DNA from 2 places in the Paenibacillus sp. BR2-3 genome. Region 2 is predicted to be linked to the other one. Evidence: riboswitches for the same ligand, from Rfam matches in the RefSeq annotation. Region 2 holds a riboswitch; the other holds the start of a gene.
What was found. Region 2 has a riboswitch for S-adenosylmethionine ahead of metA (homoserine O-succinyltransferase). Riboswitches for the same ligand answer to the same signal wherever they lie in the genome.
Positions count from the first base shown of each region.

Region 1 (7,330 bases), 2.4 Mb from region 2:
TGCCTTATCAGGGAATCAAGACGGAATATTATGCGCTTGCAGCAGGTACCGTCTCCGATTACGATCTGCGTATCCAGTTCCCGGTTCATCCCCGCCTTACCGTCCGTTACGGCGAGGTGGGCTCCATTGATTTGGGGAGCCGGATTGTATTTCTGGAAACCGGTGAGCCGATTTCTTATGATATGATGGCGATCGCTTTGGGCTGCACGGATAATTATCACAATATACCGGGAGCAGAACAGCATACCTGCAGTATTCAGACGTTATCGGGCACACGGGAAACTTACCGCCACCTGAACGACGTCAAACCTTACGGAACCATCAACATTGTAGGGGGAGGATTAAGCGGGGTGGAGCTGGCTGCCGAGCTCCGCGAAAGCAGGCCGGACCTGAATATCTCCATTTTGGACCGGGGTGAGCGCGTCTTATCTTCTTTTCCGGCTAAGCTGTCAGAATATGTGGAGGAATGGTTCAGCGAACATCATGTGGAGACGCTTGGCAACATTTCCGTGTCCCATGTAGAGAAGGACGCCATCTATAATGGCACGCAGGCGATCGCTTCGGACATTACCGTGTGGACTGCCGGGATTCAACCGGTGCAGGTGGTGCAGAAGCTTGAGCTTCCGAAAGACCGGGGGGGACGGATTATTCTGGGTGAATATTACCATGTGCCTGATTATCCGGAGGTATATGTGATCGGGGATTGTGCCAGTCTTCCGTTTGCACCCAGCGCACAAGCGGCAGGAGCACAGGGCGAGCAGGTAGCGCGTATCATTCAAGCCCTATGGCGTAATGAGACACCTAAGCTGCATCCCATCCGCCTAAAGGGTACACTGGGTTCCCTGGGTAAAAACTCCGGCTTTGGACTTATGGGCAACCGCTCCGTAATGGGACGGGTACCGCGTATTCTGAAAAGCGGCGTGCTCTGGATGTCCAAACGGCATTTCGGTTAGGATAAGGCCATTAATCAAGCTCCAGGTTGTCCCAGGCTTCCAGCTCTTTAATCTTGGCATAAATCGCTTCCGCAAGCTCATCAGGGGACTCCGCTTCAATAATCTCTCCATTGAGCATGGCGAACGGTGATAAATAGCATTGGCCACAATTGTTAAGACAGCCGTATTCAATAACATCGTAATCAGGATTTTGCTCCAGCTTTTGCATCAGTTTATCTGTACCGTGCCCTATGTTGCTGGCACAAAATTCAATAATTGGTCTCATGTTGATCTCCCTATTCTGTCCGAACCATTTTATTTTTTAACTTTTTGTACTATAATAAACATACGAAAGGAGTGATTGAGAAATGAGTGAGAATGCACAAAGCACCACCATGTATGATGAAGTTCTGGAAGTACTGGATAAGCTTCGTCCGTTCCTGCAGCGCGATGGCGGTGACGTCGAATTGATCGATGTAGAAGACGGCATCGTTAAGCTGAAATTGATGGGCGCCTGCGGCAGCTGCCCAAGCTCCACCATTACGTTAAAAGCCGGGATCGAACGCGCCCTTATTGAAGAAGTAGAAGGCGTAGAAGAAGTTGTTCAAGTATTCTAATCCCGCCCATATAGTCATCCCGGTTCTTCTGATCATCAGGAGACCGGGAATTTTTTTATTATAGAGGATATCTCCTGTAATATCAAAAAATGGGGGTCGGTTTAGACGGTGTGCAAATGAATTTATCTCCAGTTGGGTTTACGGCCAAATTGATCACATGTTGTAGGATACATAGTTCGAGAAGGGCAGGCAGCGGATCATCATACTGTCGCCGATATTTGAAAAAATGAACATGCGTTTATAAAACAAAATCTGGAGCGATCCCATGAAACTCATAGACCGTCTTTGTGTAAGGATGGAATCAGGACAAATCTCGGAAGTTCCCTTAAATTCAACTTATATAGTTTTATATAGTTGCACTCTGTACATTTATTTGGCGCCTAAATCCAATAAATCGTTCGCTAATTGCACTCTGTACAATTAAATCTGCCTATAAAGTCCATTTTTACAAAAATCCCGAAAAATAATTGTATGAAATGCAATTAAACGGTCCATAAGGGGCAAACGGAGGATTATAATTGCACTTTTTACAGTTATATAAAATGAAGTAAAGAACATCAAGAAATCTGGAGATGGGCAGCGGCCGGAAGTCCAACATTCACTTTAGTTACGAGTAAAATTACTCGAAATTTTAAGAAATGGTTTTCTAAACTTGCTTACAGCGACGGAAACTCAAATCCACTATTAGCGTCACCTCAGTCCGGTTTCGTTCTCTTTTAGTATATCAGCACGATAGTAATGGCTATGCAGTCCGCCAAAAAGTTGGAATCAAGCACTTATTCTGGTACACCCTATAGCATAAGTCAGTTGATCCAAAGTTGAATTATAGATTAAAAACAAAAAGGGGGTGTCCCTAGCCATTTACATGGCTATTGGGACACCCCCTTTTTTTGTTATACCCCTTACTTAAAACGCAGGAATGATGGAGCCTTGGTATTTCTCTTCGATAAATGCTTTGGCTTCAGGAGAAGTCAGCGCAGCTGCCAGCTTTTGAATGGCGTCGGAATCCTTGTTATCAGGACGTGCCACCAAAAGGTTGGCATAAGGTGAGTCTCCGCCTTCGATGAACAAAGCATCTTTAGTCGGAACAAGTTTTGCTTCCAGCGCATAGTTCGTATTGATCAAGGCGAGGTCCACTTCATCCAATTGACGCGGCAGCATGGCTGCATCCAATTCAATAATTTCAAGGTTTTTCTTGTTTTCGGTAATATCAGCTTTGGTGGAAGTGATGTTGGTATCGTCCTTCAAAGTGATCAGGCCATTCTTGGCAAGCAGGATCAGTGCGCGTCCACCGTTGGTAGCATCGTTCGGAATCGCAACCTTTGCGCCGTCCGCCAGCTCATCAATGGATTTGATTTTTTTGGAATAAGCGCCAAATGGCTCCACGTGTACGCCAACGACGGATACCAGGTCCGTACCGTTGTTTTTGTTTTGATCGTCAAGATAAGGCTTGTGTTGGAAGAAGTTGGCATCCAGCTGTTTTTCAGCAAGCTGTACGTTAGGCTGCACATAATCAGTGAATTCTTTAATTTCAAGCTTGATGCCTTGGGCTTCAAGCAAAGGTGCGATAGCCTTCAAAATCTCGGCATGCGGTACTGGAGATGCTCCGACAACCAAGGTAACAGGCTCTGCAGCAGGTGCTTCAGTAGCTTCAGCAGCAGGTGCATTCGTTGCAGCAGCATTGGAAGAATTATTGGCGTTGTTATTGCCGCAAGCAGCCAGCACCAATATCAATGTCAAGCTGAAAAACGTCAGTAATACTTTTTTCATTTGTAAATCCCCCTCTGAACAGTATGATTTTTTGAATAAGGATATCTATGTGGATGTACCTTATTTCCTAGAGAAATACCTTACCAGACGGTCACCGGCCATTTGCAGCAGCTGCACCAGCAGAACCATCAATGCTACAGAGATAATCATGACTTCCTTCTCATAACGGTAGTAACCATAGCGGATCGCCAAGTCACCAAGACCCCCGCCGCCGACCATCCCCGACATTGCCGTGTAGGCAACAAGGGTTACAACAGTTATAGTCACCCCGGATAACAGACCGGGACGAGCCTCCGGCAAAAGCACCCGTGTTACAATTTGCGTCGTGGATGCCCCCATTCCCTGAGCGGCTTCGATAACTCCCTTGTCCACTTCCCGCAGCGCTGTCTCCACAAGACGGGCAAAAAATGGAGCGGCACCCACCACAAGCGGCGGAATCGTACCCAAAACCCCGATAGAGGTTCCAACGACAGATTTGGTAAAAGGAATTAAAGCTACCATCAAAATGATGAACGGTACGGATCGCAGGATGTTCACAATGAACGATAAGACCGAATAAATGACCCCAATTACGGGCCGTGATGATCTTCCCCATAAATATAGCACAATTCCGAGTGGTAAACCAAGAATAATTGTGAATATTGCTGAACTTCCTAACATTTTCAATGTATCCAGGGTTGCTTGAATCATTTCATCCCAGTTTACATCCGCAAAATTTAAGCCTCCCATTAATCAAGCACCTCCACATCAAGACCTTGCGCCGTCAATTTACCAATCGTCTCACGGATGGCTTCTGCAGACCCTTCGAATCGAACAATCAACTGACCGTAAGGTACATCTTTAATCGTAGAGATGGTTCCCTGTAATATTGCAAAGATCACACCGGTCTCCTTCACAACATGTGATAAGGTGGATTCGTATGTTTTTTGTCCCAGGAAAGTAATTTTGACCGCTTGGGATGACTCCGGATGGGGTGCATCAATGGCAGCCCGCAGGGGTCCGTCGTTCTGGGTTTCACTGCGGATAAATTCCCGCGTAATTTCATGCTGCGGTTTAAGAAAGACTTTGGCAACGTCACCCTGCTCCACAATCCCTCCGCCATGAATGACGGCAACCCGGTCACAGATGCTCTGGATCACATGCATTTCATGTGTAATGAGCACAATAGTCAGATGGAACCGCTTGTTGATATCCAGCAGCAGTCGCAGTATGGAATCCGTAGTCTGCGGATCCAGCGCAGAGGTCGCTTCGTCACACAGCAGGACGTCAGGGTCGCTGGCTAAGGCCCGGGCCACACCGACACGCTGCTTTTGTCCACCGGATAATTGGGCAGGATATTTATCCTTATGCTCTTCCAGCCCTACAAGCGTAAGCAGTTCATTAACCTTACTATCAATAGCCGCCCTTGAGGTGCTTATCAGACGAAGCGGGAAGGCAATGTTGTCGTAAACCGTCGCGGATGACAGCAGATTGAAATGTTGAAAAATCATTCCGATTTTCCGCCGCTGTGCCTGCAGCTGGCCCCGGCTTAGCTTCGTAAGTTCTACACCGTCCACCCAGACTTCCCCTTGAGTCGGACGTTCCAGCAAATTAATGCAGCGGATCAGCGTGCTTTTGCCCGCCCCGGAATGACCGATCACTCCAAATATTTCGCCTTTTCTAATCGATAAATCCAATTGGGAGAGTGCCGTAGCCGTGTTCCTGCCTTTTCCGTAAACCTTGGTCAAACCTTTTAACTCTATCATTTTGCCATCCCTCCTACAAAACTGAATCTTTACATACAAAAAAACCTCTCACTGATCATTTGCAGATCGGAAGAGGCCCTGTTCGCGTATATACAATGCCGTCTCATCTGCCAAAGGCCGTCAAATACTTGCGGCATTGTAGGAATTAGCACCATGACACTCATGCACAGCGCTTGAAGGACACTGTTCACAAATCGGTTGCCGGGCTTCATCGGGCCTATCCCTCCGCCGCTCTCGATAAGATATTAGTATTTAGTTATTTGATGTTAATGGTGATGACGTAACGAGAGTAAGTATAGATATTTTCAGGTTTTTTGTCAAAGCAAATCTCTGGAAAACGTTTATATCCGGATTAGATACGGTTAATATCTTTATTCCACTGCTCAATGCTATAGCTGAAAGCCAAGGAAAGCGACTTGCATACCATGTCCAGCCCTTGCTTCAAATCGTCCAAATGCCCATCCAGATCCTCAAGCTGCACCTTGTCATTCAGGCCTTTATGCAGCTGCCACAGATCATCCTGCATTTCGGCGTTCATATAATGGATCTCGGAATTCCGCCGTTTGCGCAGGTTCTGCAAGGGATTACGGTAAGAGTCCTTAATTTTATCCAGTTGCTCGGCAAGACCCGTATGTACCTTGATCGAATGAAACTGGCGCAGTACCGTAAAATAAGAGAAATGAGCCTTTACCTTGGAAGTGTTAAGATCATAAAGAGTATTCAGCACAGTACCGAGCTTGTCCAGCAGAGAGAATACACGGATAAAGCCGTTTTTGTAGAAATAGACATACCGTGCATATTCCCCCTGCTCCATCACCGGCATATCGTCCATATTGGTTGTAACCACTGATCTCCGGAAAAAAGCAGCTGCGAACAAGCTCTGTTCCAGCTCATCCAGGGACGAAATCAGCCCGCGCGTCCAGATCTCCAGCTTGCGGTACTCGTGATCTTGATCCTCATGATTCTTCATTTCCTTGCGCAGCAGCGCCGCCAGCCTGGCCATGTTGTCCATGGCCTCTCCCAGTAATCCGCTATTCTCACGGGGGGGCTCCCCCAATAAAACGCGCAGCATACGGCTCCCTCCTTCACACATTCCTCTTCAACAGCTGGAAAGTGGTTCTTCCCGTTTCGGTCAACCAGCTTACCGTACTCCGCTTATTGTTCCTCCCTGAACAAACTTCATACTAATTTCTCCGCCTGCTCAGCTGCCATACACGAACACTCATGTAGCATAAGACGCCAAATAATCCGGCGATAAGTAAGATATGAGCCAGTGCCGCAAATATATACAGCCGATCGTTATTTAAAGTTTGAACTACAGCCGCCCCGCTGAGCACCTGCATCAGGCACAATACAACAGCTGCTACACCAAGACCTCTCAGTTCAGGATGCTCTTTGTGTTTCCAAAAAGCGAGATGCCCGAGCACAGCTGTAAGAATGAACAACAGTGCCGCAGCGATCCTATGCGTAAATACTATGCCTACGCCGCCTGTTAACTCAGGAATCCATTCACCATTGCAAAGCGGCCAACCGGTGCAGCCTCCCCTGGAATCCGTATGGCTTACATATGCCCCAATGTAGACAACGATGTAAGAATAGAATGCGGTAATCCAGGTTAAGTTGCGGAATCCTTTGCTCACTGGCGGACCCTCGTCCACTGCAATATCACTTTTGCCGTCCTTATACCTTCTCTTGGACCCAAGCGCCAGCATAAGCGATGAAGCAAATGCAATCAAAGAAAACCCCATATGCAGCGCCATAACGGATGCTGATTGCGATTTTATAACAGCAAGCGCTCCCATACCGCCCTGCACCACTACAAACAGCAAGGTCATGAAGGCATATGTCAATAAATCACGCCGCTCCCGGGCGTAACGCCAAAAGGCAAACATAGAGGCAAGGGACAACAGCCCTGCCAGCCCGCTAAACAAACGGTGTGTGTATTCGATCAAAGAACCCAATGTGTATGCCGGAATCAATTTACCATTACAGAGCGGCCATTCATTTCCACATTCCAATCCCGATCCCGTCTTCGTTACTACAGCTCCCCCAAGCAAAGCCAGAAACATGATAAGACAGGTTATGTAACTGAGCCCTTTTAACTGATTTGCCGTCACTGTTATCACCCGCAATATAAGAGAAATGAAGGACAAGGTAAAATATGAATACATGCTGAAAAAAACACCGCTTCAGCTCAAACAGGCAAAAGCGGTGCATTGAGAATTACTTGTGGATACTTGAGTAAACCTCGAGTGCCGTGTTAAGG
Region 1 covers NZ_CP126311.1:1,453,229-1,460,558, reverse strand. Annotated here, with positions in the region: gene PaeBR_RS06930 (NAD(P)/FAD-dependent oxidoreductase) at 1-953, shown strand, start outside; gene PaeBR_RS06925 (YuzB family protein) at 964-1,218, opposite strand; gene PaeBR_RS06920 (NifU family protein) at 1,301-1,549, shown strand; gene PaeBR_RS06915 (MetQ/NlpA family ABC transporter substrate-binding protein) at 2,456-3,319, opposite strand; gene PaeBR_RS06910 (methionine ABC transporter permease) at 3,380-4,048, opposite strand; gene PaeBR_RS06905 (methionine ABC transporter ATP-binding protein) at 4,048-5,064, opposite strand; SAM riboswitch class I at 5,165-5,308, opposite strand; gene PaeBR_RS06900 (Cthe_2314 family HEPN domain-containing protein) at 5,417-6,136, opposite strand; gene PaeBR_RS06895 (COX15/CtaA family protein) at 6,249-7,133, opposite strand; gene PaeBR_RS06890 (thioredoxin family protein) at 7,288-7,330, opposite strand, start outside.
Region 1: linked by a shared signal. The riboswitch ahead of PaeBR_RS06905 (methionine ABC transporter ATP-binding protein) and the one ahead of metA (homoserine O-succinyltransferase) in region 2 are both predicted to bind S-adenosylmethionine.

Region 2 (7,330 bases):
AAAAAGGGTGTAAGCAGCGTGTTGTCCACTATCGTGAGCAGATCATGCCGGCGGGCCCAGGTACACACAGCCTCGATGTCTGTAATCATCATGAGCGGGTTGGTCGGCGTTTCAATGAATACCGCTTTTGTATTCGGGCGGCGAATGTCTTCCAGCGCATTCAAATCATTGGTATCCACGTAGGAGGCGGTAATTCCAAATCTGGACAGAATCCGCTCAAGCAGCCGGTAGGTTCCTCCGTACAAATCGAGCGAAACGATTAAATGATCCCCTTGGCTGAAATAGGCAAACACGGTTTGAAGCGCAGCCATTCCAGAGCTGCAGGCAAATGCGGCGTCGCCGGATTCCAGTTCAGCTGCGGCATTTTCCAGTACGGAGCGTGTCGGATTCTTGGTGCGGATGTAGTCAAAGCCGGTACTTTGTCCCAGGCGCGGATGCCGGAAGGCAGTGGATTGATAGATAGGGTAATTAACCGCTCCGGTAGCCGGATCTTCCTGTGAGCCCATTTGAGCCAGCCTGCTTTCAATTCTGAGTTTCTCGTCCATGGTAAGCCTCCTGTTTTTTGTTTATAGCTTGAGTTTTATTAAATCATGGGTCCAATATCGTAAGGGGTTTCCTGATATACATAGTAATTGAGCCAGTTGGCGAATAATAGGTTAGCATGGGCACGCCAGACTGCGGGCGGTGTACGCTGCGGATCATCATTTGGATAGTAATGCTTCGGCAGTACCACTTCCATACCTTTGGCGACATCGCGGTCATATTCCCACTTCAGCGAAAAGGGGTCATACTCGGAGTGACCGGTTACGAAGATCTGTTTACCATCATGGGTTGCCACCAGATAAATGCCAGCCTCTTCCGATTCCGCGAGAATCTGCAGTTCCGGCGTAGCCTCGATATCTTCACGGGAAACGTCAGTATGCCGGGAATGGGGAACATAAAACAGTTCATCAAAGCCGCGCAGAAGCTTAACATTACTGGATTTGACCGTGTGCGGGAATACGCCGAAGCATTTCTCATCCAGGCTTTCTTTGCGAACACCAAAGTGATGGTATAATCCTGCCTGTGCAGCCCAACATATATGCATGGTCGAAGTCACGTGATGCTTGCTCCATTCAAAAATCTCTTTCAATTCTTCCCAGTAATTCACATCCTCGAACTCCATCTGTTCTACCGGAGCACCCGTGACAATCAGACCATCCAGACGCCGGTGGCTAATTTCATCAAAGGTTTTATAAAAGCTCTCCAGATGCTCTGCCGATGTGTTCTTGGACGTATGGGAGCGGGGATGAAGCAGCACTACTTCCACCTGAAGAGGCGAATTACCGATCAAACGCAGCAGCTGCGTTTCCGTTGTTTCCTTAGTAGGCATTAAGTTCAGAATAGCTATACGCAGCGGGCGTATATCCTGGTGAAAGGCCTGGCTCTCGTCCATCACAAAAATATTCTCTCCGGACAATACTTCCTTGGCCGGTAAACTATCAGGGATTTTAATCGGCACTTGCTTATCACTCCTTCAATGAAATGGAGACCGCGGAGCGGACCCGGAATAAAATAAAAAGACCTTTCTCAAGGCGAGAAAGGTCATATTTTACAGTCATATGCGCCTCTCTCATCTGCCAGAAAACACCTGTCCTGACGCATGCGCCATACAGTTTCAGTTTCCGCAAGAATTAGCACCGTGCGTTCACACGCCGGTTGCCGGGTTTCATCGGGCCAGTCCCTCCACCTGCTCTTGATAAGATTTAGCTGTATTCAGTTAAAATTCTTTAGAAATTACTTTAAATCATGAACCTAACTTTCGTCAAGTCCATACAATGCTTCAGGAGCCTGAAAATGATAACTTTTTTTCTTGTAAGAGGCATAACCCGGCGTTATACTAGACAAGTGTTTCATACCCCAAGGAACAAGAAGAGGTGATGGAGAATGGAAGGCGACCCGAGCTCGCAGTTAAGCGTACAGAATGAACAACCACACAGGATTATCATCAGCTTGCCGGCGGCGGGAGCAATTCTTCTTCATGCGCTTGGAATGTTATTATGACCTGCTTCCTCTAAGCGACCCGGCCAAGCTGATTTTTTTCTCTGTGCTTTTTTTAGCATCCCCCTGGAGAAGACTAGGGACAGAAGGAGTGAAATCAGATGAAAATCCGGCTGGTAAATGCGGGGATTTTTACGCAGATCGACGATATTGAAACAACAATGACCGCTCCGGCGGAAGGGTTCTACTGGATTGATGCAGATGTGGAGGATTTGGTGCACCTTCAGCCTCTGTTCAACCTCCATGATCTGGCGGTAGAGGATTGCCTCAGTGAAGAAGATCAGCGTCCCAAGATTGAAATATACGAAAGTCACTACTTTATTGTAGTCAACAGCATCCGCTTTGATGATGAAGAAATATTCCTGCGGGCACTGAACGTATTTCTCGGCAGACATTATATCATCACCGTAACCAAACAAAAGCTTCATGAGCTGCGCATCCTGAAGCCGATGCTGTGGGAGTTGGAGGTCAGCGAGCCTGACCGGTTCCTGTATCTGCTCATTGACCTTGTCGTGGACAATTATTTCTCCGTCGGCGACCGGATTGAAGCCCGGATTGAGAAATTGGAAGAGGATATCCTCATGCACACCAAGAAATCACATCTCAGTGAGATTATCGGTCTGCGAAGCGAAATTCTGTGGCTCAAGAAGATGCTTGGACCGCAGAAGGAAGTTATCAATACTCTTAATAAAAAGGACCTCCGCCTGATCGATGATCAGCTGCAGAAGTATTTTAGCGATATATATGAGAATGCCGTCAAAATTTCCGAGACCTTTGAAACGTACCGCGATCTTATGGGCAACTTACGTGAGGCCTACCAATCCAGTATTGCCAATCGCGCCAATGAGATTATGAGAGTGTTTACGGCCATTACAACCATATTCATGCCGCTGACCGTGATTACAGGTATTTATGGAATGAACTTTGATAATATTCCCGAATTGCATACACAATACGGTTATTACGGCGTTATAGGTGCAATGGTAACGCTTGGCTGCGGTATGCTGTATGTGTTCCGTAAAAAAGACTGGCTATGAGCGATATAGATCGATATAGAACGATCCAGAGAAAAAGACGAAGGCCCCCACTCCTCAAGGGTAAGGGATTCCTTCGTCTTTTTGACATACCTGAGGCTTTACAAGCTGGAGGCCATCGCTGCGACGCCGGCATTCCCGCGCCGGAAGCGTATGCGGATCAGACGTAGACGTTCATAATACAGATCCAGCCCTCCGGGAGCGGAAAACTCATTACCGTACACCTTATAAAGCACAGGCTTCAGAAAAACATCCCCAAGTTCCCTGTACGCGCTCCAAACCTCCTCCTGCTGCTCTTGCGTCATGCTGCCAAGCTCCAGGGCAATAAGCCTCTCTACAGAATAACCATCCTTCTCCAGCTCCTCCACGGCCTCCAGCAGCTCGCGGCGGCTCACCCCGCATTCCTCTTTTAGCTGCTCCATCCCATGCCCTTGCTCAATCCCTTGCAGCAGCAGGCGCCGCATTCTCAGCCGCTCCAGCTGCTTCTTGTATTTAAGCTCCTTCTGCTTGTAAATCCAGGATATGAAGGATTGCTTGTCAGTCTCTTTATGTACCCACCCCAGCGGAAAATGATGCTCCCTTGGCACCGCAGCCGTAATAGCCAGCCAATCGGCTCCGTACTGGGCGGCTTTTCCCTCCCCTACTCCGGGCAACTGTAGCAATTCCTCCAGCGTGTGCGGCAGATATGCGCTTAACAGCCTCAATAACCGGTTGCTTGCCAAAATGTAGGGAGCCTTCCGCTCACTGGATGACCTTCCTCGGCGCCAAGCGCACAATTCCTCATATACCTTCTCATTGCTATGCTGCTCACTGTAATATTGCAGCTTCAGATGCTCGGCGTTACGGCTCGGAAAACTATCCTCATCATGAAAAATACCATCAATCAAGGGCCGGTAGCCTTCACCCATCTTGACCGCCAGCTCATGCCTGTACACACAGAGCATTTCACTCCATGAACCGCCTTCATACCATATACTGTCAACACTTTTTTCCGGATTTGAAAAATCCCTCCAGCCTAAACTCCATACACCTTCCTCCTCCCCGATCCAAAGCTGGGCGAACATTTCCTGATCCCTGCTGGCATTCTTGGACAAGCGGTTCATAAACACGATTTGCATATCAATCCCTACCCTTCTTATTCTGACAGTACGAAAAAAGAGCACCTCTCTCACGAAAAATCGCGAAAGAGGTGCTCCCTCATTAATTTGCTATACTGTTAAATCCTACAATACCATATATTACGGAACAGTCAATCCTTTTTATACTACTCTCTGCCGATTGCTAGCTTTGCCAGTCCCAACGCGCCTGACAAGCCTGCGTTGTCTCCAAGCTTCGGAGGAACAATATAATTGTCAATATCGGCATTCAAGGCTGGATGCTGCACGTAACCTTGAAGCAATTCCTGCAGCTTGGTGCGGATCAGCGGGAACAGGTGGCTCTGCTTCATGACTCCGCCGCCCATCACAATCTTTTGCGGGGACAGAATTAGTACATAACTCATAAGGGCATGGGCCAGATAATGCGCTTCCATCTCCCATGCAGGATGATCGGCGGGCAGATCGCCTGCCGGCTTGCCCCAGCGGTGTCCTATGGCCGGGCCTGCTGCCAGACCTTCCAGACAGTCCCCATGATAGGGGCAAGAGCCGGCATAGGTATCCTCGGGTTGACGGCGGACAACAATATGCCCCATCTCCGGATGTGACAATCCATGAATGAGCCTGCCCCCTACAACAGCGCCTGCTCCGATTCCTGTACCCACCGTAATATAAAGGCAGCTGTCCAAACCACGAGCAGCTCCCCAGGTATACTCTCCAAGTGCCGCTCCGTTTACATCCGTGTCAAATCCGATAGGCACATTGAAGCGCTCTGCTACCGTACCGACAAGGTTATACTGGCCCCAATGAGGCTTTGGCGTCGTTGTGATGTAACCATAGGTTGGACTGCCAAGCACCGGGTCAATCGGTCCGAAGGAGCCAATCCCGATAGCTTTTGCTTCCTTGCCTTCAAAATATTTCAGTACCTGCCCCATCGTTTCCTCGGGGGTGGTTGTCGGAAAGCTGACCCGGTCGATAATCGTGCCATCCTCTTTGCCAATCCCGCATACAAATTTAGTTCCTCCGGCTTCAATCGCTCCCAATAATTCCACTGCAGCAGTCTCCCTTCACCTTTAAGCGTAATCCCGCTAAACGGCTTCCCTGTTTATAAAGCGCTTTATGAGTCTATTATACATTGGTAGAAGAAATTATAACAAGCGGTTGACATATCGAAAAAAAGATAACTTTATGCGGCTAGGCATAAGTTATCCATTTTCTATTAACCCAAATCCCCAAGCTCAATCTGCACAATACCCCGTTCATCCTGCACCGCAGCAATCAGATGCATCAGGCTGCCGAACTCCAGCTCCTGGAATTTGCGTGCCGCTGTCTCCCGCTGCAATTCCCACAGACATTCGGTTAACGTACAGACGATCGGCACATCGCAGCGGATCTCTGCCAGCTCCCGAGACAAATGCAGCATCTCCAGATCCGCTTCAATCTTGGCCCGTACGCCTTTGGGCAGGAGATGCAGATTTTCAATTACGCCCTCAACCGTGCCGTATTCAATCAGAAGCTTTAGAGCCGTCTTCTCGCCAATGCCGCGTACACCGGGGTAGTTGTCGCTTGTATCTCCCATGAAGCCCTTCAGGTCGATGACCTGAAGAGGAGTCAATCCCTTTTCCTCCAGCAGTTCGGCAGGATCGTATACTTTATAGTTGGAGCGCCCTTTTTTCATAATAACGACCTTAACTCTGTCATTCACAAGCTGCAGCATATCGTGGTCACCCGTCAGTATATACACCTCGGACTCCGCACTAAAGCACGAAGCCAGCGTGCCGATGCAATCATCCGCCTCATACCCCACAATGCCCACGTTTGGCACGCCGAGTTCCGCGACTACATCTTTCACCAGCTCGAATTGGGGGATCAGCTCCAGTGGTGGCTCAGCCCGATTCGATTTGTATCCGTCGTACCTTTCGGTACGGAAGGTACCTTTGCCCATATCCCAGCAGCACACCACATGAGAAGGCTCAAAGGTGCTGACCGCATCGAAAAAATACTGCAAAAATCCATATACCGCATTCGTCGGCATTCCGGCGCTTGTCTTGCGAATATAGCCTCCGTAGGAGGTGGCATAAAAGGCCCGGAACAGCAGCGCCATTCCGTCTACAATCAATATGCGGCCCGTTGTTTCTGCTTTCATTGTAACCCTCTCCCTTTGTAATAATAAAATCAGGCGTTGCTCCAGGCTTCGGCATACTGCTCTTCCTTGAAGCCCACCGTAACCTTCTTCCCATCGCTGACAATCGGACGTTTGATTAACATGCCGTTGCCAGCCAAAAGCTCCAGCTGTTCCTGCTCACTGAGGCCGGGCAGCTTGTCTTTAAGCCCCAGTGATTTGTACACCTCACCGCTTGTATTAAAAAACTTCTTTAATTCGAGCCCGCTGTTGCCCACGAGTATGCGCAGCTCCTCTACGCCCGGCGGCTGCTCTGCTATATGTTGAAGCTGCAGCTCATGATCCTGTGCTTGCAGCCATTTCACGGCGCTGCGGCAGGTGCTGCATTTTGGATATTGATATATTTTAAGTTTGCTCATAGTCTGCTCCTTGATATCCGGTTTATAGTTCGCAACTACGGGGAATGTTTGGACTTCCGGCCGCTGTTGTCTCCAGATGTTTTGGATTAGTCCGCTTGCTGCGGTAAACATCCGGAGACAAAGGCGGTCGCTAGCGCTCCTCCAGTTCCAAACTTCCCCTTCGTTACTTCATCACCGGATGATTATTACAACATCCTATTCGCCTGCTTGGACGCGGCGCCGCAGGGTCTCCTCCAGCTTCGCCATGTCGGAAGGCAGGGGAGCTTCAAAGGTTATTTCTGTCAGCAGTACGGGATGCTTGAATGTCAGCCGCACCGCATGCAGTGCCTGGCGGGAGATGGCGGCGTCCAGAGAAGAGACGAGCTCCAGTTGCTTAGCTTGGGAAGGCGTCAATTCCGGCTGGTTGTACAGCACGTGGCGATACATGCTATCGCCGATTAACGGACAGCCGATAGAGGTCATGTGTACCCGAATTTGGTGGGTACGGCCGCTCTCCAGCTTCAGCTCGACACGGGAGCCGTTAAGGTAATTTTCCTTAACCTCGTAACGAGTTAAGGACGGATAGCCGTCCGGCGTTACAATGCGCCGGTGCGGCTCCGCAGGGTCACGATCAATCGGACC
Region 2 covers NZ_CP126311.1:4,019,071-4,026,400, forward strand. Annotated here, with positions in the region: gene PaeBR_RS19390 (aminotransferase class I/II-fold pyridoxal phosphate-dependent enzyme) at 1-545, opposite strand, end outside; gene metA (homoserine O-succinyltransferase) at 584-1,501, opposite strand; SAM riboswitch class I at 1,610-1,745, opposite strand; gene corA (magnesium/cobalt transporter CorA) at 2,142-3,077, shown strand; gene PaeBR_RS19405 (HRDC domain-containing protein) at 3,176-4,192, opposite strand; gene PaeBR_RS19410 (ROK family protein) at 4,339-5,220, opposite strand; gene PaeBR_RS19415 (5'-3' exonuclease H3TH domain-containing protein) at 5,388-6,314, opposite strand; gene PaeBR_RS19420 (arsenate reductase family protein) at 6,344-6,709, opposite strand; gene PaeBR_RS19425 (RluA family pseudouridine synthase) at 6,905-7,330, opposite strand, start outside.